3 regions of the Cupriavidus sp. DF5525 genome follow, and region 3 is predicted to be linked to each of the others. Evidence: predicted binding sites of a transcription regulator. Region 3 holds the regulator's gene; each other region holds the start of a gene.
What was found. The regulator FNR, encoded in region 3, switches genes on or off when oxygen is low (the NO sensors DNR and NnrR bind a similar motif). The targets are predictions, from matches to a motif close to TTGATNNNNATCAA.
Positions count from the first base shown of each region.

Region 1: ABNX08_RS09180 (hemerythrin domain-containing protein) is a predicted target of FNR. The motif match lies at 4,013-4,026, and genes of this name have one in related genera.
Region 2: ABNX08_RS26960 (universal stress protein) is a predicted target of FNR. The motif match lies at 3,559-3,572, and genes of this name have one in related genera.

Region 1 is NZ_CP168265.1:1,932,532-1,939,736, forward strand. Features, by position in the region: gene ABNX08_RS09160 (porin) at 114-1,208, opposite strand; gene ABNX08_RS09165 (hypothetical protein) at 1,423-1,653, shown strand; gene ABNX08_RS09170 (tripartite tricarboxylate transporter substrate binding protein) at 1,867-2,832, shown strand; gene ABNX08_RS09175 (hypothetical protein) at 2,977-3,195, shown strand; gene ABNX08_RS09180 (hemerythrin domain-containing protein) at 3,290-3,910, opposite strand; partial or broken gene ABNX08_RS09185 (hypothetical protein) at 4,053-4,433, opposite strand; gene ABNX08_RS09190 (VOC family protein) at 4,578-4,958, opposite strand; partial or broken gene fghA (S-formylglutathione hydrolase) at 5,118-5,957, opposite strand; gene ABNX08_RS09200 (S-(hydroxymethyl)glutathione dehydrogenase/class III alcohol dehydrogenase) at 5,968-7,074, opposite strand; gene ABNX08_RS09205 (enoyl-CoA hydratase/isomerase family protein) at 7,110-7,205, opposite strand, start outside.
Region 2 is NZ_CP168266.1:1,245,064-1,252,268, reverse strand. Features, by position in the region: gene ABNX08_RS26975 (glycosyltransferase family 4 protein) at 1-263, shown strand, start outside; gene ABNX08_RS26970 (3-deoxy-7-phosphoheptulonate synthase) at 381-1,523, shown strand; gene ABNX08_RS26965 (phosphoribosyltransferase family protein) at 1,579-2,904, opposite strand; gene ABNX08_RS26960 (universal stress protein) at 3,019-3,474, opposite strand; gene ABNX08_RS26955 (hypothetical protein) at 3,649-3,804, shown strand; gene ABNX08_RS26950 (Hsp20/alpha crystallin family protein) at 3,891-4,310, shown strand; gene ABNX08_RS26945 (universal stress protein) at 4,337-5,170, shown strand; gene paoC (aldehyde oxidoreductase molybdenum-binding subunit PaoC) at 5,210-7,205, opposite strand, start outside.
Region 3 is NZ_CP168265.1:3,009,270-3,016,474, forward strand. Features, by position in the region: gene rluB (23S rRNA pseudouridine(2605) synthase RluB) at 1-1,602, opposite strand, end outside; gene scpB (SMC-Scp complex subunit ScpB) at 1,608-2,567, opposite strand; gene ABNX08_RS14010 (sulfite exporter TauE/SafE family protein) at 3,123-3,881, opposite strand; gene fnr (fumarate/nitrate reduction transcriptional regulator Fnr) at 3,959-4,684, shown strand; gene ABNX08_RS14020 (hypothetical protein) at 4,733-4,978, opposite strand; gene ABNX08_RS14025 (FixH family protein) at 4,975-5,184, opposite strand; gene ccoG (cytochrome c oxidase accessory protein CcoG) at 5,247-6,695, opposite strand; gene ccoP (cytochrome-c oxidase, cbb3-type subunit III) at 6,769-7,205, opposite strand, start outside.

The sequences.
Region 1 (7,205 bases), 1.1 Mb from region 3:
TCGAGTTGGAAATCTTGGGGGGATTGGTAAGACGCGCTAACCGCCCGGAGCGCAGAGGCGGGGCTGCGGACGGCGGTCAAGCGAGAGCTGACGGCATTGCGCCGCCAGCCCGGTCAGAACTTGTGGCGCAAACCGATGACGGTGCCGAACTGGTTGGCCCCGCCCATGACCGTGCCGAAGCCAACGCTGCCCGCGCCGAGGCCGAGAGACGACCCGTTGCGGTTCTTCGTATAGCCAATCGTGAGGTAGGCGTCGGTGCGCTTTGAGAAAGCGTAGTCAGCCGATGCCACGAAAAGCCAGGGATCGGCGTTGGTACCTGCGAAGTCCTGGTAGTAAGCCCCGGCATTGAGCGTCAGCGACGCTACCGCCTGCCAACGCGCCCCGGCCCACCAGAGATTGGAGCGTTGGGTTGCCTGACCAACGGGTGCTCCTGGCAACAGTGCGCCGTCGTACGCCTTCGCCCAACGGTAGCCCGTATAGATCGTGACGCTTCCGACGGAGTAGGTTCCGGCAACGACCGCCCGCCGCGTGGTTGCGTCCGGCGTGGAGGTCGTGGTGCCGGTGTTGATTTCGTCATACGCCGTAGCGAGGCTAAAGCCTCCGGAAGAGTAGGTCAGATTGCCGCCGAACTCGCGTCCGATCTTTGCTTCCCCCGGGATTTCGCTCCCATTGACCCTGGTGCTGTCCGAACCAAAGCTGTACATCGCCGATGCCTTGAGACCGCCGAACTGACCAACATATTTGGCAGTGTTATCGGCGCGCGATGCCAGCGCGATGTCCTGCACAAGCAAGGAGTATCTCGGAGCGAGACCGATTGGGTCGATCTCCCCTGCGATATCGAAGAGTGGGTTGTTTTGCCTGCCCAGCAGAAATGTTCCCCACCGTCCCCGCAGGCCCACATATGCGCTCCGCCCGAAAAGTCGTCCCCCTTGCGCGGAGCGCGCAGTATCGGATTCGAAGCCACTTTCGAGGACAAACAGAGCCTTCAGGTTGCTGCCCAGGTCCTCAATGCCGCGCAGCCCCCAACGTGAGCCCGAGAGGTTACCTGGCGTCATGCGAACGACGTCATGTCCGCCATTGGGCTGATGGTTGGCGTACTCAATGCCAGCATCTACCACACCATATAGCGTAATGTTGGATTGACCGTAGGCAGCGGAAGAGCAGATCACTGCGGCGGATACGGCCGACAGCTTCAGTCGGGACATCATTCTTTCTCCTGTGTTTATGTGGCTTATCGTCTCGACGAGGAATATTTCATTCCGTTTTGATTCGGCATATGCGTTCTGCATGGCGACTCGGAGGCCCGTCGATGTCATCATCACGCCGCGGCATCAGGTGTCTGCGAGACACGTACACCGATGTGCCAGGCGTCAGCCTGCGAAAGTTCCTTCAGCCGGCGCAGTGGCTTCAACAGCAAGTGCCATGCCTGAGATTGATCAAGACAGAGTGGGAGGCTGCGATTCGGCCATGCGCAGCGTGGCTCCGGATGAAGGCGCGCTTGCGCTGCCTGCTGATGCGATGTCGAAGCGGTGTCTTTCCTGTGTTTATGAAAGACGGATTGTTGGTGTGGGCGACAGTAAGGCCGCAATGTCAGATTGGCTTATTCATGGCAAGCGCGCTTCCGTGTCGCCCTTGCACAGCGAACAAAAATGATCGCCTAAACGGTGGACGCCCCCGTCAGAGGTTTGACGGTTAGCGCAGCTTACAGGCTGGGCTAGAAAAGACGACGCGACAAAGGTTAGCCCTATCGCCAAGAATCAATAAAACGCAACTGACCCGAAACGCTGGATTGCGTTCGCGATTGGCGCCAATACCACCAGCTATGCTGGAGATCACCGCGAGTGATCCTTCGTAAAGGAATATCCGATGCGACTATCAATCTCTGGCCCGATGCTGCTGGCCTCGCTGATTGCCTTGCCCATTGCTGGAGCGAATGCGAAGGAGGAGGGGCGCCCTCCGCTAAGGCTTGTCGTGCCATACGCGGCCGGAGGCACGACTGACTACGTCGCCCGGCTTCTGCAGAAGCCGCTTGGCGAACTATTGAACCAGCCGGTCATCGTGGAAAACAAGCCTGGCGCGGCCGGGGCGATCGGTACGGACTACGTTGCGAAGGCTTCGGCTGATGGAAACACCATCCTGTTCGGCAACCAGGGACCGAACGCGATCGTTCCATCCCTGAGAAGAACGCCTTACGATGCGCTGCGGGACCTTCAACCGCTAACGACAATCGCCTTCATGCCATTGGTATTGATGGTATCGGCAGAGAAGGGTCCCAAAACGCTAAAGGCTTTTATGGAGCAAGCGCGTCAGCCGGATGCTAGCGTCAACTACGGTTCATCAGGGATTGGCTCGCTTGCGCACCTGACGGGAGTCGAGTTTTCCCGCCTCGGCAAGCTTGACATGACGCACATTCCTTATCAGGGCGGATCGCTGGTCGCCAGAGGCTTGCTTCAGGGAGACATCCAGTGCAGCTTCGTGAGCGCGATTGAATCTGTAGCACTGGTGCAATCGGGAAAGATGCGATTCCTCGGCGTAGCGGCACGCCAGCGCATGGCCTCGCTACCCGAGGTCCCGGCGATTGCCGAAGATTTGCCGAGATTTGAAAGCGTCTTGTGGTTTGCGGCGTTCGCGCCCAGAGGCACCAGCGACGTCGATGCGAGGCGGCTTCGCGGCGCCCTGGTCAAGGCGGTAGAGCGTCCGGAGTTCCGCAAGTACCTTGCGGACCATCACGCGGAAGCCAGGGCCAGTACACCGGAAGAACTGACGCAGCTTATCCGGAAGGACATGGCGCATTGGGGCGGCGTGGCCCGTACGGCCAAGATTCCCATGTAATGCCGGAGGAGGTCGAATCCTTTCCGGAGTTATTTCCCGACGCAACGGACGCTGACGTAAATCGAAGCAATCTACACTTCACGGCTACCGACGTGGGCGGACGAACGCATATCCGACCCGATCTGCGGCAACCTGGCCGTCAATATGCTGCTGGGCCCCGCGGGGCTGCCTGCCGACATCGTCAACAGCCTCGCCACGCTGGTGCGGCAGTCGGTCACGGAATCGGAGGCCGTCAGGAATGTGCGGGAGCAGCTTGGCAGCCAAGACACGCCATTGACCGGCGAAGCCCTGCAGCGCTTCATCGCGCGCACGGGGTCGATCTATCAGGCCATGATCAGGACGGTAGGGCTCAAAATGGAATGATGGCCGCGCTGAAACCGGGCGCGCTCATGGCGCGTACCGGTCCACGGCAAAAGTTCTGGGCCGAGGCCCGGCAGTGCCGCGAAACGACCGACGTTCAGTGCATGGACGCGTTCGCTTCGCTGTCGATCTGCTTGCGCAAGGTTGCAAAGCGCTTCTCCACATTGGCGCCAAATAGGGGATCGGCACTGGCCCAATCGATCGCGGCGACCTCCGCCCAGTCCGCTTCGGTCAGGAACCGGGCGGCACGCGGCATGACCTGTTTCTCCTCGGTGGACAGATGGTTACGGTAGTACACCAGGTACATGGCCGCGGCCGCTTCCAGTGCCGTTCGCGAAGTGACCACTTCGCTCTGGGCTTCGCGCAGGCGATTGAGCAATTCCGCGCCGACCGTGGCGATCACGCGATGTTCCTGCAGTAACCGGCTGATGATGATCCGTGTGCCGGGATCCCGTTCCACGAGCAGCGCGTAGGCAACATCCTCGCGGGGATGGTGCACGCAATCGCCATAGTTGCGCATGTAATGGATGATCGTGGCCATCAGGCCGTAGTCTGGCTGCTCGCCCTGATGGAAAGTGCTGACCTGCTGTTCTAGCAGGTCGAGCAGTGAGGCGAAATGGACATGGTCGGTATGCCAGGCGGCAAGCGGTGACGGGCTGGGGGAGGAAAGCGCGTCGGAAGGTGAAGTCGGCAGCGAGGTGACGAGCGGGGTGGCCATGGCGCCCTCCTGGGAAGCTGGGCAAGCAGATCGTTGAGTCCGATGCGAATTGGGACTCGCGGGGCTCTCATTGACACAGTAGTTGCCCTGCACGATTTGCGTCTGACGCAGATCAAAGCGGCGCCACCTTTCAGGATCATGTGCAGCGGGCCGCGTGCAGCCTTTCCCGGCCTATCTCAGTCCGCATCGCCGTGACGGTGTCTTTGTCCGTCTCAGGCAGGTCGTGGCTCGGATAGCGGGTGATGCGCGCCTGGGTCGGGGCGCGCCGGCGGCGGGCGAGGGCGAGCGGGTTGCCGGCCAGGTAGCCCGCCTCGGTCACCCAGGCGAACAGGGCGTTCAGGATCCGCAACGCAGCGTGCCTCCGTTGCCCGCATGTACCCAGGGTGCTACCGGTGATTCATGAGCGGTGGGGTTCGAACAGCGCGTTCAGGATCACCATGGCCTGGCGCACGCTACCGGGCGATAGCGGCCCGGCAAACGGGCGCCAGTCAGGATGGCTGGGAGACGACGGCCGCTCCCCGCTACAAGATCCTCCACGCCAGCGAGGCTTGTCACACAAAGTGCGGAAGACCCAATTTACATCGCCGCTCCGTGGCGACCAAAGACAGACGGCAAAGCCCACTCATCGCTCTGAACGTACCGCTCAGAGCGATGACACACTTATAGGTTACGCTGGATCGAAACAATAGGTACAAATCTTGTTGCCATCGGGGTCCCGCACATATGCCGCGTATGAGGTGGGGGTGAAGTTCCGGGGACCTGGCGCACCTTCATCCCGGGCGCCCAGGCTGATTGCGGCTTCATGGAAGGCATGGACCGCTGAGCGATTGGGGGCGGAAAAGCTAATGGTCCCACCGTTGGCATACGTGGATGGCAGGCCGTTCCCCGGCTTGGTGACCATGAATTCCGGGCTGTCTACACCCCATAGCGAGGCCGTGTCCAGATTCATGACGCGGCTGATGCCAAGTGCACCGAGAACGCCATCATAGAATGCGCGAGCACGCTCCAGGTCGTTGGTGCCTACAACAATATGGGAAAAGATTGCCATGTTCAAACTCCTTTGTGGGTAGAAAAAGAGTGGACACAATGCGCTATCAAGCATCAGTTGCCGCGCATTGGTCGGGTGTCGCTAAGCCGGCATCAACGTGTCCCGAACTTGAGCATTCCAACTAGCAGCGCTGGTCAACAACGGGCGGCGGCATCCATTCAGGATGCTTCCATGGAAACGTACGTGATCCTCGATGAATGAAGCGATGAAGTAATAGCCATGGTCGTAGCCTTCATGTCGCCGGAGAATGAGTAACTGACCAATAGCGGCACAAGCCTCTGCAAACGCGTCGGGGAGAAGTTGTTCGTGGAGAAATTGATCCGATAGTCCTTGATCAATCAGGATTCCGTCCACGAAGGGAGGGTGAATCTGCTTCAGCATCAGCGAGGTGGCATCATGATCCGCCCAAACGCTTTTGGTATCGCCGAGGTAGCCGGTGAAAGCCTTCTGGCCCCACGGGCAGCGCGAGGGCGCGGCGATCGGCGCAAACGCGGACACCGAACAGAAACGCTGCGGATGGCGCTGTGCCAGCACCAGCGCGCCGTGCCCGCCCATGGAATGCCCGAAGATGCCGACGCGGCTGGCATCGCCAGGCAGCGCAGTGGTGACCAGCCCGAACAACTCCTCCGCAACGTAGCTCTCCATGCGCCAGTGGTTGCTCCAAGGCGCCTCGGTGGCGTCGAGGTAGAAGCCGGCACCCACGCCGAAGTCCCAAGCATCGGCCTCACCCGGCACACCCGCGCCGCGCGGGCTGGTGTCGGGCGCCACCAGCATCAGCCCGTGCTCGGCGGCAAAGCGCTGCGCGCCGGCCTTGATCATGACAGTCTCTTCGGTGCAGGTCAGCCCGGCCAGGTAGAACAGCACCGGCACCTTGGCGCCGCCCTGCGCCTGCGGCGGCAGAAACACCGAGAATTTCATCGGCAAGCCGATGATGGCGGAGTCATGCCGGTAGAAGCGCTGCACACCGCCGTGGCAGCCGTGTTGCGAGATCAGTTCCATGGCGAGCGCCTCAGTACAGCACCACCGAGCGGATCGACTCGCCGCGCTTCATCAGGTCGAAGCCTTCGTTGATGCGCTCCAGCGGCAGCGTGTGCGTGATCAAGTCGTCGATATTGAGCTTGCCCTCCATGTACCAGTCGACGATCTTCGGCACGTCGGTGCGGCCGCGCGCGCCACCGAAGGCCGAGCCTTTCCACTCGCGGCCCGTTACCAGCTGGAACGGGCGCGTCGAGATCTCGGCGCCGGCCTCGGCCACGCCGATGATGATCGACTTGCCCCAGCCCTTGTGGCAGCACTCCAGCGCCTGGCGCATGACCTGCGTGTTGCCGATGCATTCGAATGAGTAGTCCGCGCCGCCGTCGGTCAGCTGGATGATGTGGTCGACGACGTTCTCCACTTCCTTCGGGTTGACGAAATGTGTCATGCCGAACTTGCGCGCCATCGCCTCGCGCGCCGGGTTCAGGTCCACGCCGATGATCTTGTCGGCGCCGACCATTTTCGCGGCCTGGATCACGTTCAGGCCGATGCCGCCCAGGCCGAACACCACCACGTTGGCACCGACCTCCACCTTGGCGGTGAACAGCACCGCGCCCACGCCGGTGGTCACGCCGCAGCCGATGTAGCAGACCTTGTCGAAGGGCGCATCCGGGCGGATCTTGGCCAGCGCGATCTCCGGCACCACGATGTGGTTGGCGAAGGTCGAGGTACCCATGTAGTGGAAGATCGGCTTGCCGTCGATCGAGAAGCGCGAGGTGCCGTCCGGCATCAGGCCCTTGCCCTGCGTGGCGCGGATCGCCTGGCACAGGTTGGTCTTGCGCGACAGGCAGAACTTGCACTGGCGACATTCCGGCGTGTACAGGGGAATCACATGGTCGCCCGGCTTCAGCGAGGTCACGCCGGGGCCGACGTCGGTGACGATGCCGGCGCCTTCATGCCCCAGGATCGCCGGAAAGATGCCTTCCGGATCGGCGCCTGACAGCGTGTAGTAATCGGTATGGCAGATGCCGGTGGCCTTCATTTCCACCAGCACTTCCCCGGCGCGCGGACCGTCCAGGTCCACGTCTTCGATGGTCAGCGGGGCACCGGCTTCCCAGGCGATTGCAGCTTTCGTCTTCATAGTAGGCGCGTCTATAGTGTCAAAGTGAGTAAGGTCTATCGGCCGAGGTATTGCTCGATGCGTTGCCGCAGCCCGGGTTCCGCTGCGGACCGAACCAATGCCGCCATGTCGACATCCGCTGTCGGTGGATG
Region 2 (7,205 bases), on a different replicon from region 3:
TGGCTGCGGAACGCCCAATCGTCATCGCCTCCAATGCCGCCAACAATCCGGTGGCCGACTCGGCGGCGGGACTGACGGTGGGCGCGGAGCAGCCCGAGGCACTGGCCGACGCCATCATCAGCATCGCCGCAGCGCCGCTCGAGGCCCGCGAGCGCATGGGGCGCGCTGGGCGGGAGTACGTCGAACGCAACCACAGCTTCCAGTACCTGGCGCAGCGCCTGGCTGCCGTGCTGGACGAAGCATGTGGAGCCAGGTCAACCTAGTGTCTCGCGCCGCCCCGGCGGACGAGAGGGCCGCGCATGGATTAAAGTAGCGCAACCGAACCTGGATCTCCGGCATCCGCCGGAGATTTTTTTATCCCAGTTCCCCAGGAGCCAGCCATGAATGGTCCACAGAAATCACCGCCCACCATTGCCGAGGGTTGGCAGACGCCGCCGGACCGCACTAGCGTGACCGACGACGCGCGCGTCGATGACATCATTCCACTGCCCCCGCCTGAACACCTGATCCGTTTCTTCCCCATCCGGAACACGCCTGTCGAATCCCTGGTCACCCAGACGCGCCAGCGCATCGCGCGCATGCAGCACGGCAAGGACGACCGGCTGCTTGTGATCATGGGACCTTGCTCGATCCACGACCCGCAAGCTGCACTCGAGTACGCGCGGCGCTTGATGGCGCAGCGGCAGCGCTACGCCGAGTCGCTGGAGATCGTGATGCGTGTGTACTTCGAGAAGCCCCGTACCACCGTGGGCTGGAAAGGGCTGATCAACGACCCCTATCTGGATGAGAGCTTCCGCATCGACGAGGGCCTGCGCATTGCGCGCAGCCTGCTCGTCGACATCAACCGCCTCGGCTTGCCGGCGGCCGGCGAGTTCCTGGACGTGATCTCGCCGCAGTACATCGGCGACCTGATCTGCTGGGGCGCGATTGGTGCCCGCACCACCGAGAGCCAGGTGCACCGCGAGCTGGCTTCTGGCATTTCGGCGCCGATCGGCTTCAAGAATGGCACTGACGGGAATATCAAGATCGCCATCGACGCCATTCAGGCCGCCTCGCGTCCGCACCACTTCCTGGGGGTGCACAAGAACGGGCAGGTGGCGACGGTACACACCAAGGGCAACCCGGACTGCCATGTCATTCTCCGCGGGGGCAAGGCCCCGAACTACGATGCGGATTCCGTGGCGGCCGCCTGCCGGGAACTGGAAGCGGCCGGGCTCGGCAACTCGCTGATGGTGGATTTCAGCCACGCCAACAGCAGCAAGCAGCACCAGCGGCAGATCGATGTCGCGCGCGACGTTGCGCAACAGATAGGCAGCGGCAATCGAGCCATCTTCGGGGTCATGGTCGAGAGCAATCTGCTCCCCGGCGCGCAGAAGTTCACCCCGGGCGAGCACAATCCGTCTGCATTGACCTACGGACAGAGCATCACCGATGCCTGCATCGGGTGGGACGATTCGGTGGCAGTGCTGGACATGCTTAGCGAGGCGGTCAATGTACGCCGCGGGCTCTATTCGAAGCCGTAGCAACGACGATGATCGACAGCCGGCCAGTTCACCGCCGGCGCAAGCGCAGGGCGCTTCAGTGCGCGTCGTAGGCGAGCACGGCGGGTGGGGCCGCAGGCAGTAGCTGTTCGAACCAGTCCGCCGTCAGGCTGGCGATGCTCGCCAGCGCCGGGCGGTCTTCGAAGCTGCGGCCGTTGGTCGGGATCAGCCGCAACTGCCGCGGGCCGCGCATCTGCCCGAAAGCCAGGTCGTTGACGCGGATGCTCTCCGGGTCGCCGCTGGCGCACATCAGCAAGACCGGTGTTTCAAGCTCTCGCAGGGCTGCGTCGCCGGACAGGTCCGCGCGCCCCGCGACAAAGGCCATGGCCGCGAGCCGGTCCGGGTTGACCGCGGCTTCGCGGGCCGCTGCCGCGGCGGCGCTGCCGGTACTGAGCAAGCCCGCCGGCAAGCTGGCAAAGGGCGTGCGTGCGCGCAGGAAGTCCAGCGTCTGGCGCAGCCGCGCCGCCAGGTCGTCCAGCTCGGAAGCCGCGGCGTCGTCGACGCGGCTGTCCGGGCGCAGGTCGACCAGCATGGTGGCGAAGCCCCTGGCCCGCAGCTTGCGCGCCAGGTAGTGGCTGCGCGCGGCGCGGCGCTGCGCCCCGCCCGCATAGACCATCAGCACGACGCCCAGCGGATCGGGGCCGGATTCGAGCATGGCCGGCAGCCAGCCGCTGCCATACGGGACCTGCACGGCCGCGCTGAGCGATGGCAAGCCGGCGCCCGCCCGTTGCCCGGCGCCCGGGCCGGCCTGGGCGGGCGTCCTGGCCAGCAGTTGCCTGACCCGGTCGTCGCTCACCAGCTGGAACTCCCGATAGTAGTGCGCGAGGCTGGCGATGCGCTCCGGCGTGTCCAGGCAGACAACTTCGTCGGCCAGCGCGCGGATCCGTTCCAGCCCGGCCCTGGCGGCCACCGGCAGCGCGCAGACGATGCGCGCCGGATAGCGCTTGCGCAGGCGTGCCAGCGCGGCATACATGGTGGCGCCGCTGACCAGCCCGTCGTCGACCACGATCACCACGCGAGCGTGCGGGTCGCAGTGCTGCCGCAGCGGCGTATAGACCGCTCGCTGGCGGCGCAGCTCGTCGAACAGGGCGTCGCGCCGCTCGTCCGCTTCGCCGCAGGAATCGCCTTCGCCGGTGCGCCAGGTTGCGCCGGCATCGTCCAGGGCCACGCCGGGTGCGATTCTGCGCGCCATCGCCAGGTCAAAGTCGGCACCCAGCGTATCGGCGACGATGCGCCCGACCGGCACCCCGCCGCGCGGTATCGCCAGCACCAGGGCGCCGGTGCCCCGGTAGGCGCGCAAGGCCCCGGCCAGCTCCGTGCCGGCATGCTCGCGGGTCTGGAAACGCGTCTGGTAACGGCTCATGGAAATCAGCGAAGAAGGTGGCGGAGGGAGAGGCCGCAGCCAGGCCAGACGGGCCGGGCCAGGAAATACGCAGTGATATACGGTCGGAGCCGGGCAGGCGGTCCCGGCTTGCCGTCAGCCTTCGGTCTCGCTGCGGATCAGCAGCACTGGCTTGCTGGCCCTGGCAAGTACGCCTTCGGACACGCTGCCCATCAGCAGGCGCCTGACGCCGCGCCGGCCGTGGGTGCCCATGACGATCAGGTCGGCATTCCAGGCATCGGCTTCGGTGACGATGGTCGCCGAGATCCGCCCCGGCGCCACCGGCTTCTCGTCCAGTTGCGTGATGCTGCGGATACCGGCCTCGCCCAGGCGGGCCGTGGCGGCCTCCAACGCCTTGCGGCCATGGGCGATGAGGTTTTCGACCAGCTCGCGCGGGTCGAAATAACTGGCCTCGAAGTAGACATCGGAATCGTCCACCACGTACAGCACCTTGACTTCGGCACCCGTGGCCCGGGCGATGATGACGGCCTGGCTCAGGGCCAGGTCGGACGAGCGGCTGCCGTCCACGGCGAGCAGGATGCGCTGGTACATGGTGTGTCTCCTGAGGGGGCAACTGGCGACGAATTTCTGTTGCGATTCGTTGCAGTTAGCGTAGCCGGTGGCAGCGATATGGGCTTGACGCGGATCAACCCGGCGCAGGCAAATCGTGCTGGGTTTCTTCGCGAACCGTTGCCGGGGGTCTGGAAGTGGCGGCGGCGGACCCTGATGCGCGCCTTGGTGCTGCAGCCCGCACTGATCACCCGCCAGGGCAGGGCTGCACGTGCGGGGCAGAACGTCGCCACCTGCGCGCCGGTCGAACTGGCAGGGACGTTGCCGGGTGGCGTTGCCGTTGCGCAGGCGCGCGTCCCCAGGCATCGTTGACGCGGCGCAAATCCATGCCGGCCGGCCGTGTCACGATGGACTCACCTGCAAGTGCCGGGCGGCAATCGCCAGAGCAAGGAGGCATCATGGGCAGCAACAGGTACGACCCGTTCTCCATCGAACCCATCGGCGACATGCTCCAGGGAGTGCTGCGCACGCTGCGCGGCGCGGCCGAAGGCGGTGGGGGCATCAAGGTGGACGTCAGCGAGACCGAGCGGGACTATACGGTGACGGCGGAGATCCCCGGGGCGAGGAAGGAGGATATCGAGGTGTCGGTGGAGCGGGGGACGGTGGTGATTTCCGCCAGGGTCGAGCGCTCCAGCGAAGAGAAGGAGGGCGAGCGCGTGATCCGCCGCGAACGCTACCGCGGCACGATGCGGCGCGCCTTTGCGCTGGATACCGACGTCGACGAGGACAAGGTCGACGCGGTCTATGAAAACGGCGTGCTGCGCCTGGTGCTGCCCAAGAAGCAAGCCACGCCACAGAAGACCATCAACGTCCGCTAGCGGACCGCCACGCACAGGATCACGCCATGCCCATGCACTTCCGGACCATCCTGGTCGACCTGCGGGAAGACCATGCCCGCGCCGCCCGCATCGAGGCCGCCGCGCGACTGGCCGCGCAAAGCGGCGGCAGTGTCGTAGGGCTGACTGCGACCGGCACGCAGCTCGAACCATTCCGTGGCGCCGGCGCGGAAGCCGGCAGCTACGCCGCGCTCGCGGCCGGCCATTTGCAGCGCCTGGCCGCAGAGCATGAGGCCGTCTTGCTGGAGGGAACGCGCCAGGTATCGGCTGCTGTCACGACCCGGCATTTCGTGGTCGAGGCGGAAGCCGGATGGGCGCTTGCCGATGAAGGCCGCTATGCCGACCTGATCCTGCCCGGTCCGCCCGGCGGCGACGCGGGCATTCCGGCGCCGATGGCGGGCACCGCGGAATACGCGCTGCTGCATGCGGGCCGGCCGGTGCTGCTGATTCCCGGTCGTGCCTGCCCGGTGCTGCCGGGCCGCGTTGCCATCGCCTGGAACGGCGGGCGCGAGGCCGCCAGGGCGGTGGCTGATGCACTGCCCTGGCTGGCCAGTGCCACTGGCGTGTCGATCATAGTGGTCGAAGGCGGCGCGGATGGGCCGGACCGGGCCAGCGGCGTGCGCCTGGCGGACTGGCTCGCCAGTCATGGCGTCAGCGCCGACCTGCATGTCGAGCCGGGCGGCAACCCTGACGAGGTCTTGCCGCGAATGGCCATGGACCTGCAGGCGGACGTGCTGGTCGCGGGTGGCTATGGCCGGGCACGGCTGCGCGAGCTGGTGCTCGGCGGCACCACCCGGGCGTTGCTGCACCAGGCGGCGCTGCCGGTGTTCCTGTCCCGCTGAAGCCCGGCCCGAGGTCGCACCGACGTCGGGCCGGCCGCATCAGACCACCAGCGGCATCTTCCCGATCAGCTTGTCCAGCGTGATCGGATAATCCCGCACACGCACTCCGGTAGCGTTGTAGACCGCGTTCGCCACGGCCGCCCCAACGCCCGAAATCCCCAGCTCCCCCACACCCTTGGCCTTCATCGGCGATGAAGCCGGATCGGTCTCGTCAAGGAAGATGACCTCCTGATGCGGAATATCGCCATGCACCGGCACTTCATAACCCGCCAGGTCATGGTTGACGAAGAAGCCAACACGCTTGTCGACCGCGAGTTCCTCCATCAGCGCCGCACCCACGCCCATGGTCATCGCGCCGATCACCTGGCTGCGCGCCGACTTGGGATTCAGGATCCGCCCCGCCGCACACACCGCCAGCATGCGCCGCACGCGGATCTCGCCGGTGGCCGCATCGACCGCGGCTTCAACAAAATGCGCCCCGAAGGTGGACTGCTGGAAACGCTTGTCGAGGTCGCCGAACTCCAGCACATCCTCCGCCACCATGCCGCCTTCACCCGCCACGCTGGCCAGTGGCACGCTGCGGCCGCCGGCGCGGATCTGGCCGTTGTCGAACACCGCCTCCTGCGGGGCAAAGCCTGCCTTCTGCGCCACCGTGTCGCGCAGCTTGACGCAGGCCGCATAGACCCCGGCGGTGGAACTGTTGGCGCCCCACTGGCCGCCCGATCCCGCCGAAACCGGGAAATCCGAATCCCCCAGCCGCACCAGCACCCTGTCCAGCGGCACGCCCATCATTTCCGCCGCGGTCTGGGCGATGATGGTGTAGCTGCCGGTGCCAATATCGGTCATGTCGGTTTCCACCGTGACGATGCCATTGCCATCGACCCGCACCCGCGCGGCTGACTTCATCACCTGATTGTTGCGGAACGCCGAAGCCACGCCCAGGCCGACCAGCCACTGGCCCTCGCGCCGCGCGGCGGGCCTGGCGCTGCGGCCCTGCCAGCCGAAACGCTCGGCGCCGATGCGCAGGCAGTCGACCAGGCGCCGCTGCGAGAACGGGCGTCCCGGCTTCTCCGGATCGACCTGGGTGTCGTTGAGGATGCGAAAGGCGATCGGGTCCATGCCCAGCTTCTCCGCCATCTCGTCCATCGCGACTTCCAGCGCCATCATGCCGGGCGCCTCGCCGGGCGCGCGCATGGCATTGCCTTCAGGCAGGTCCAGTGACGCGAGCCGCAGCGTGCTCAGCCGGTTGGGCGCCGCATAGAGCAGGCGGGTTTGCTGGATCGCGTTCTCCGGCTTGCCGCCCGGCAGGTCGCCCGACCAGCTGTCATGCCCGATCGCGGTGAGCTTGCCGTCCAGCGTCGCACCCAGCCGAATGTGCTGGATCGTGGCCGGGCGGTGCGTGGTGTTGTTCATCATCAGCGGGCGCGTCAGCGCCACCTTCACCGGCCGGCGCACCGCGCGCGCGCCGATCGCGGCGAGCAGCACATCGGCACGCAGGAACAGCTTGCCGCCGAAGCCGCCGCCGATAAACGGCGACACAACGCGCACGTTCTCCCTGGGGATGCCAAGCGTGGTGGCCAGGTCGGTGCGGGCCCAGTCGATCATCTGGTTGGAGGTCCAGACCGTCAGCTTGTTGCCTTGCCAGGCGGCTACGGTGGCATGCGGCTCCATCATCGCGTGCGACTGGTCCGGCGTGGAGTAGGTGGCGTCGAGCTTCACCGGCGCCGCCGCAAAGGCCCCGGCAAAATTCCCCACCGCCGAGTCGGGACGGTTGGCCACCTTCGCCGCGGCGTCGCGTGCCTGCGCCAGGTCATAGGCGCCGCGCTGCCGGTCGTAGCGCACGCGGATCAGCTGCGCCGCGGCGCGCGCTTGCTCGAACGTCTGCGCGATCACCAGCGCGATCGCCTGGTGGTAGTGCTGGATCTCCGGGCCACCCAGCAGCGTGGCGGTATTGCGGCCGGCCTTGGCGAGCTCGCCGGCATGTTGCGCGGCAATGATGTCGATGACACCGGGGGCGCGGCGGGCCTCGTCCAGG
Region 3 (7,205 bases):
CGGATCCGGCTGGCCGCCGCGGCTGCCGCCACGGGCACCGCCCTGTTCGTAGCGTGGGAGGCCATCCATGCCGGTGTGCATCGGCATGCCGGCGATGGCGGCTTCGGTGCGCTGCTTGCGCCCGCCGACCTTGGTCGCGCCCTTGCTGGGCTGCTCGCTCTTGCCCGGCACCTTCAGGCCGACGCCGGCCATCAGCGCCTTGACGTCATTGGGCTCGACTTCCTGCCAGCGGCCGCGCTTGAGGCCGCGCGGCAGCAGGAACTGGCCGTAGCGGGTGCGGATCAGGCGCGACACGGTCAGGCCGACCGCCTCGAACATGCGGCGCACTTCACGGTTGCGGCCTTCGGTCAACGCCACGTGGTACCACTGGTTGACGCCCTCGCCGCCGCCATCGGCAATGCGCAGGAAGTTGGCTTCGCCGTCGTCCAGCTTGATGCCGTGCAGCAGGCGCTGGCGATCGGCCTCGGCCAGTTCGCCCAGCGTGCGCACCGCGTACTCGCGCTCCACACCGTAGCGCGGATGCATGAAGCGATTGGCGATATCACCCGAGGTGGTGAAGATCAGCAGGCCTTCGGTATTGAAATCCAGGCGACCCACCGCGACCCACTTGCCGGTCTTGATGCGCGGCAGGTTGTCGAACACGGTCGGACGGCCTTCCGGATCGGACTGGCTGACGATTTCCCCGGCCGGCTTGTGGTACAGCAGCACGCGGGGCGGTTTGGTCGACACCTTGCGATGGATCAGCTTGCCGTTCACGCGGACCTGGTCGGCCGGCAGGATGCGCTGGCCGATATGAGCAGGCAGTCCGTTGACCGAGACGCGGCCCTGCAGGATCAGCTCTTCCATCTCGCGGCGCGAGCCCAGGCCGCCCTCGGCCAGCACCTTGTGCAGCTTGGGGGCGTCGTCCTCGGCCGACAGCTCGCGCACCGGCTTGGCCTTGGTGCGCGGAATGACGGTGTCGTCCTTGTCGTACTGCTCGGAGATCACGAAGCGGAACAGGTCTTCGCTGTTCGCCGCACCCTTGTCCGCGCCGGGCTGGGCCTGGCCTTGCCCCTTGCGCTGCGCCTGCGGCTTGGCGCCGTCCTTGCGGCGGCCCTGCTGGCGGGCGCCGGCGCCCTGCACTTCGGCGGGCGCAGCGCCCTTGCCGGCGCGCTGCTGGCCCGGCTTGCGCTTGCGGCCGGCCTGCTCGGGCTTGTCGGCGCCTTCGCCCTTGGCGGCGCGGTCGATTTTCTCGGCCTTGGTGGTCGAGGCGTGCCCACCCTGGCTGCCCTGGCCACCCTCGCCCTGACCCGTCTTGCGCTTGCCGCGGCCACGCTGGCCACCGCGTCCGCCCGCAGGCGCCGCCGCAGACGCGGCGGCTGCCTCGCCGGCCTCGCCCTGCACCGGTGCCTCGGCACCTTCGGCGCGGCCGGCATCGCGATCCTGCGCTGCCTGGCGGCGAGATGCCACCAGGTTCCTCAGCCCGCGGCGCAGCCCCTTGCGGCGGGGCGCGGCTTCGCTGCCCGATCCGGGTTCTGCGGCGCCGGTATCGGCGGATGCACCCGCATGGCGGGCGTCTTGCTCTACGGAATCAGACAAGGTATTCACTATCGGATGTTGCATGTTGTTCAGTTCGGCACGCGCTCGTCGTGCTCGCTCGGGTGCGGCGGCGTACCGTCTTCTGGCAGTTCGCTGCGCGCCCCGTCCGGATTGGGTTCGGCCTCGGCAGGTTCGATAAGGTCATCCACGGGGTCAGCGCCTTCGCTGGCCTGCTGTCGCGGCTGGACGTCGAAACCATTGGCGGTTTCGGCGCCCTCGGTTCGTTCGGTGCTCTCGGTGCTCTCACCGGCGACCGGCGCTACCATCTCGCCAGCCTCGGCCGCCAGCCCTTCCGGCTGGCCTGCAACGCCCTGCGCCACGGGCGGTTGCAGCTCGGCAGCTTGCTGTTCCGCGGCGGGCGCCGGAACCGCCACAGGATCGGCAAACGCCTCCTCGTCGGCGCTGACTGGCTTGATCGCGGCCAGCTCCTCGAAATCGATGGCCTGCTGTTCCAGCAGGGCAGCCTGGGCCTGCGCCTGGGCGTCTTCCAGCGGCGGCAGTTCATCCAGCGTACGCAGGCCGAGATCGTCCAGGAACGCCTTGGTGGTCGCGTACAGCGCCGGCCGGCCCGGCACGTCGCGGTGGCCGATGACCTCGATCCAGCTGCGGTCTTCCAGCTTCTTGATCACTTCCGTGCTGACGGTCACCCCGCGGATCTCTTCGATATCGCCGCGGGTCACCGGCTGCCGGTAGGCAATGATCGCCAGCGTTTCCATCACCGCACGCGAATACTTTGGCGGTTTTTCCGGATTGAGGCGATCAAGGTATTCACGCATTTCCGGGCGGCTCTGGAAACGCCAACCGCTCGCCAGGGCCACCAGTTCCACACCGCGCTGGCGCCAGTCCTGGCGCAGCTCGTCGAGCAGCACGCGGATCGTGTCCGCACCGACGTCATCGTCAAACAGCCGTCGCAGATCATTGACGCGCAAGGGCTCCTGCGCGCAGATCAGCGCCGTCTCGAGGACGATCTTCGCCTCTTGGGTATTCATGTTGATGGTGTGCAGCCTGTCTTTGCACCTGCTCCCGGACGGATCCGGGGCACCGGAGATTTTGGATACAGCGATGCCGAATGCCATCGCCATCTCATTGCGCAGCTAACCCGGATGCCTGCCGCATCCAAGCCGTGCACTTCCCTTTCTTTGCATCGAATGCCGGGTCGGTCCGGCAGGAGATCGTTCGCAGGCCGTCTTGGGCCGGTCAGCGAACCCCTTGCGTCGCGCGCCCGCACTCAACGGACGATGCTGTCGGCGAACTGAACGCCTCGGACGCAAGAAAAAACGGATATCGGGAGCAAGGCCGGCATCTCCAACACCGCGGTGCCAGCCGGACTTTTGAGCCAGATCTTTTGAACCGGATGGACCGCGGGACGGGCCGGGCCTCGAAAACCTTCCGCTTCCCGTAGCCCCTGAGCGCGCCTTCTGATATGAAGGCCGCCTGGCGCTGCTCGCCACATCGCGCCGCGCGATACCGCAATGCAGGCGATTGTATGGCATTCCCGCCCCAGCCTGCAACCATCATCCGTTGCGCCATGCGGCGGCGGCGCCTCAGAACACCAGGCAGAAACCCTGCCCGGCCAGGGAATGTGGCAGCAGCACCGCTCGGGCGATGCCCAGCCCGCCGAACGCCATCACCGCGACCCCAGCCCCCAGGCGTATGCCACGCCGCCTGGACAGCGTGCGCAGGTAGCCCGACAGGCCGGACAGCACCAGCAGGTTGGGCAGCGTGCCCAGCCCGAACACGCCCATCACCAGCGCCCCCGAGCCGGCGTTGCCCGCCAGCAGTGCCAGCGTCAGCGCGCCATAGACCATGCCGCACGGCACCAGGCCCCAGGCCAGCCCCACCCCATAGCGCCGCGCCAGCCCGCCACGGGCCCGCACGAATGCCGGCATGCCGCCGGCCAGGCGGCCCAGCTGGCCAGCCACCGTAGCGGTGGCGCATGCCGCCAAGCGCTCGAGCCAGGCCAGGGTGAACGCATTGCCCTGAAGCAGCCGCCAGCCCGACCACAGCAGCATGGCGCTGCCCGCACCGAACAGCCAGCGCTGCACCGGCAGGTAGTCCTGCTTCCATGCGGTGGCACCGACCGCGCCCAACAACGCACCCAGCAGCATATAGGTCGAGATCCTGCCGATGTGCATTGCCAGCAACTCACCGAACCACGCGGTCCGGTTTTTCACGAAGTTCACCGTCGCGATGGCGTCGCGCCGCTGTTCCACCGCGAGGGCAAGGCCGCCACACATGGCGGCACAATGCACCCCGCCAAGCAGGGCCAGCAGAAAAACGCTAATAAGCACACCAAATGTCAATTCTGACTCCCTGCCGCATCACATCGCACGGTAAAATGTTGGGGTCGTGCCCTCGCAGCCATTCTTGCAGGTTCCAATTGCTCACCTCCATTCCCATTACCGAGATGTCGCCCCGTTGCTCCACATGCGCGATGGGGCAACTGTGCCTTCCGGTAGGCATGTCCCAGCAAGATCTTGCCAAGATGGACACGCTGGTGCAGGAACGCATTCGCGTTCATAAAGGCGAGACCCTGTACCGCATGGGCGATCCGCTCACCGCTGTCTATGCCATCCGCTTCGGTACGCTGAAGACGCACGTCACCACCGAAGACGGCCGTTCGCAGATTACCGGCTTCCACCTCCCCGGCGAAATCGTCGGCCTCGACGGGCTGGGTGAAATGCAGCACGCATCGGATGCCACGGCGCTGGAAGATACCGAAGTCTGCGTGGTGCGCATGAACGAACTGCAGACCTTGTCCGCCGGGCTGCCGTCGCTGCAGCACCAGTTCCTGCGCCTGATGGGCAAGGAGATCACGCACGACCAGCTGATGCTCGTGACGCTGGGCTCAATGCGCGCCGAGGAACGGCTGGCCGCCTTCCTGATCAACCTGTCCGAGCGCCTGTCGGCGCGCGGTTATTCGGCCTCCGAATTCGTCATGCGCATGAGCCGCGAAGAGATCGGCAGCTACCTGGGCCTGAAGCTCGAAACCGTCAGCCGCCTGTTCTCCCGCTTTGCCGAAGCGGGCCTGATCCAGATTCGCCAGCGCCACGTCAAGCTGGTGGACATCGCCGGCATCAAGCAACTCTACAGCCGCTCCTGCTGAGCGCGCATCGCACTGCCATCGCCGCACCGGCGATGGCAATTTCAAACGTCATTCAAGTTCGTCGGTATCGCTGAGCCGGGTCGGCATGGTGTAGAGCGTGAGCCCGCTGGACAGCGCGCAGAACGCCCACGCCAACAGGAAGCCGATCGTATAGACCGACTCGCGTGACGCGTCGACCGGGTGGCCGAAGAACTTCAGGTCGCCCGGATCCACGACCGAAAAGACCGTCGCGGTTGCAAAGCCCGCCATCAGGAACCCGGGCCACAGTACCCACATCAGCCAGCGCAGCCTCATGGTTGCCTCGCTGCGGCAGCCTTGCGCGGCGCGGCTCCGACCTTCTCGACCACCAGTCCATGCCGCGTTGCCCCCTGCACCGGCAGGTCAGGATGCGAGGACGCGAGCCAGATGGTCACGCCACACGCCACCATCGCCACCAGCGGGCCGCTCATCAACAGCCACGGCCACGGTTCCTTCCACCACGGATTGCCTTGCCGATTCATCTTGCCCCCCTTATCTGCAGCGGTGCGGCGCGGATCCATAACCGCGCCACACCATCCTAGCTTTACAAATCGCGCGGCACGATAAAACTGGTGGATTGCCGGATTTCGGCACTCCCCCGCTCCGTGCCTTCGCTCGTGACCGTCACGCTGATCTTGTGCGTACCCTGCGCCGCGTTCTCAATCGGAACGCGGATGCGGATCGGCAACAGCCGGTTGGAGGTCGGCGCCAGCGCTTCGGCCTGCTTGTCGTATTCAACCGTCAGGTTCTTCAGCTCGTCGCTGTCGGCGCGCACGCTGATGCGCATCGGTCCTTCGGTCGTGTTGATCAGCTGCAGCCGATAGACGTTCTCGATCCAGCGCCCTTCCACTTCGCGGCCCAGCGCGCCGCGGTCGCGGATGATGTCCACCTTCAGCGGCGTGCGCAGCGCAATCGAGGCCACGAAGCCCGCCATCAACGCAATCCAGATCACCGAATAGATGATCACGCGCGGACGCAGCAGCCGCTTGCGCGACGCCGCCGCGGACAGGCCCTTGCGCATCGCGTCTTCCGAGGTGTACCGGATCAGGCCGCGCGGATAGTCCATCTTGTCCATGACCTGGTTGCAGGCGTCGATGCAGGCGCCGCAGCCGATGCACTCGTACTGCAGGCCGTCGCGGATATCGATCCCGGTCGGGCACACCTGCACGCAGATGCTGCAGTTGACGCAATCGCCCAGGCCCGCCTTGTAGTGGTCGGTCTTGCGCGAACGACTGCCGCGCGGCTCGCCGCGGCCAACGTCGTAGGTGACGACATAGGTGTCGCGGTCCACCATCACGCTCTGGAAGCGCGCATACGGGCACATGTACTTGCACACCTGCTCGCGCATGAAGCCGGCGTTGCCCCAGGTGGCGAACGCGTAGAACAGCATCCAGAACGCCTGCCATGGCCCGAGCGAGAGCGCCAGTACCTCTCCGCCCAACTCGCGGATCGGCGCGAAATAGCCGATGAAGGTAAATCCGGTCCACAGCGCGATCAGTACCCACAGGAAGTGCTTGGTCGCTTTCAGGCGCAGCTTGCGCAGGCTCCAGGGATCACCGTCCAGGCGAATGCGTGCGATGCGATCGCCCTCGATCCGCCGCTCGATCCACATGAAGATCTCGGTGTAGACCGTCTGCGGACAGGCGTAACCGCAGAAGAGGCGCCCCGCGATCGCCGTGAACAGGAACAGCGCCAGCGCCGAAATGACCAGCAGCACCGCCAGGTAGATGACGTCCTGCGGCCACAGCACCAGCCCGAAGATGTAGAACTTGCGCGCCCCAAGGTCGAACAGCACGGCCTGGCGGCCATTCCATTGCAGCCAGGGCGTGCCGTAGTAGACCAGCTGGGTCAGGATCACCAGCCAGACCCGCCAGCTGGAAAAGGCGCCCGTCACCGAGCGCGGATAGATCTTGCGGCGGACCTCATACAGTGTTTCGTCAGAGGATTCGCCAGGCACAGCAGCCGACCGCTGTGGGTCGGCCGCCCGGGCCATCTCTTGCCTCCCGGGTGCGTTCATGGGCGTGGTCTCCCGCGGGCGGCCAGCGCCCGCTCACATGAGTCGCCTGTCATTGCCCGGCACCTCCGCCGGTATTGGACAGCCCCCAGACATAGGCGGTCAGCATCCGGATGCGCTCGGGCGTCAGGATTTCCTCATGCGCGGGCATGTGGTTGTTATGCCCCTTCAGGATGGCGTCGACGATGCTGGCTTCCGAGCTGCCATAGAGCCAGACCTTGTCGGACAGGTTCGGCGCACCCAGTGCCTGGTTGCCCTTGCCGCCGGCACCGTGGCAAGCCGCGCAGGTCGACTTGAAGGTGCCCTCGCCACGCGAGGCACGAATCGGATCCGACGACAGGCCCGACAGAGAACGCACGTACTGCGCTACGTCCCCTGCCAGCTTGGCGTCGATGGTCGCGGCAAACGGAGGCATGACGCCATTGCGGCCCTTCGTGATGGTCTGCTGGATCGTTTCCGGCTCGCCGCCGTAGAGCCAGTCGCCGTCGG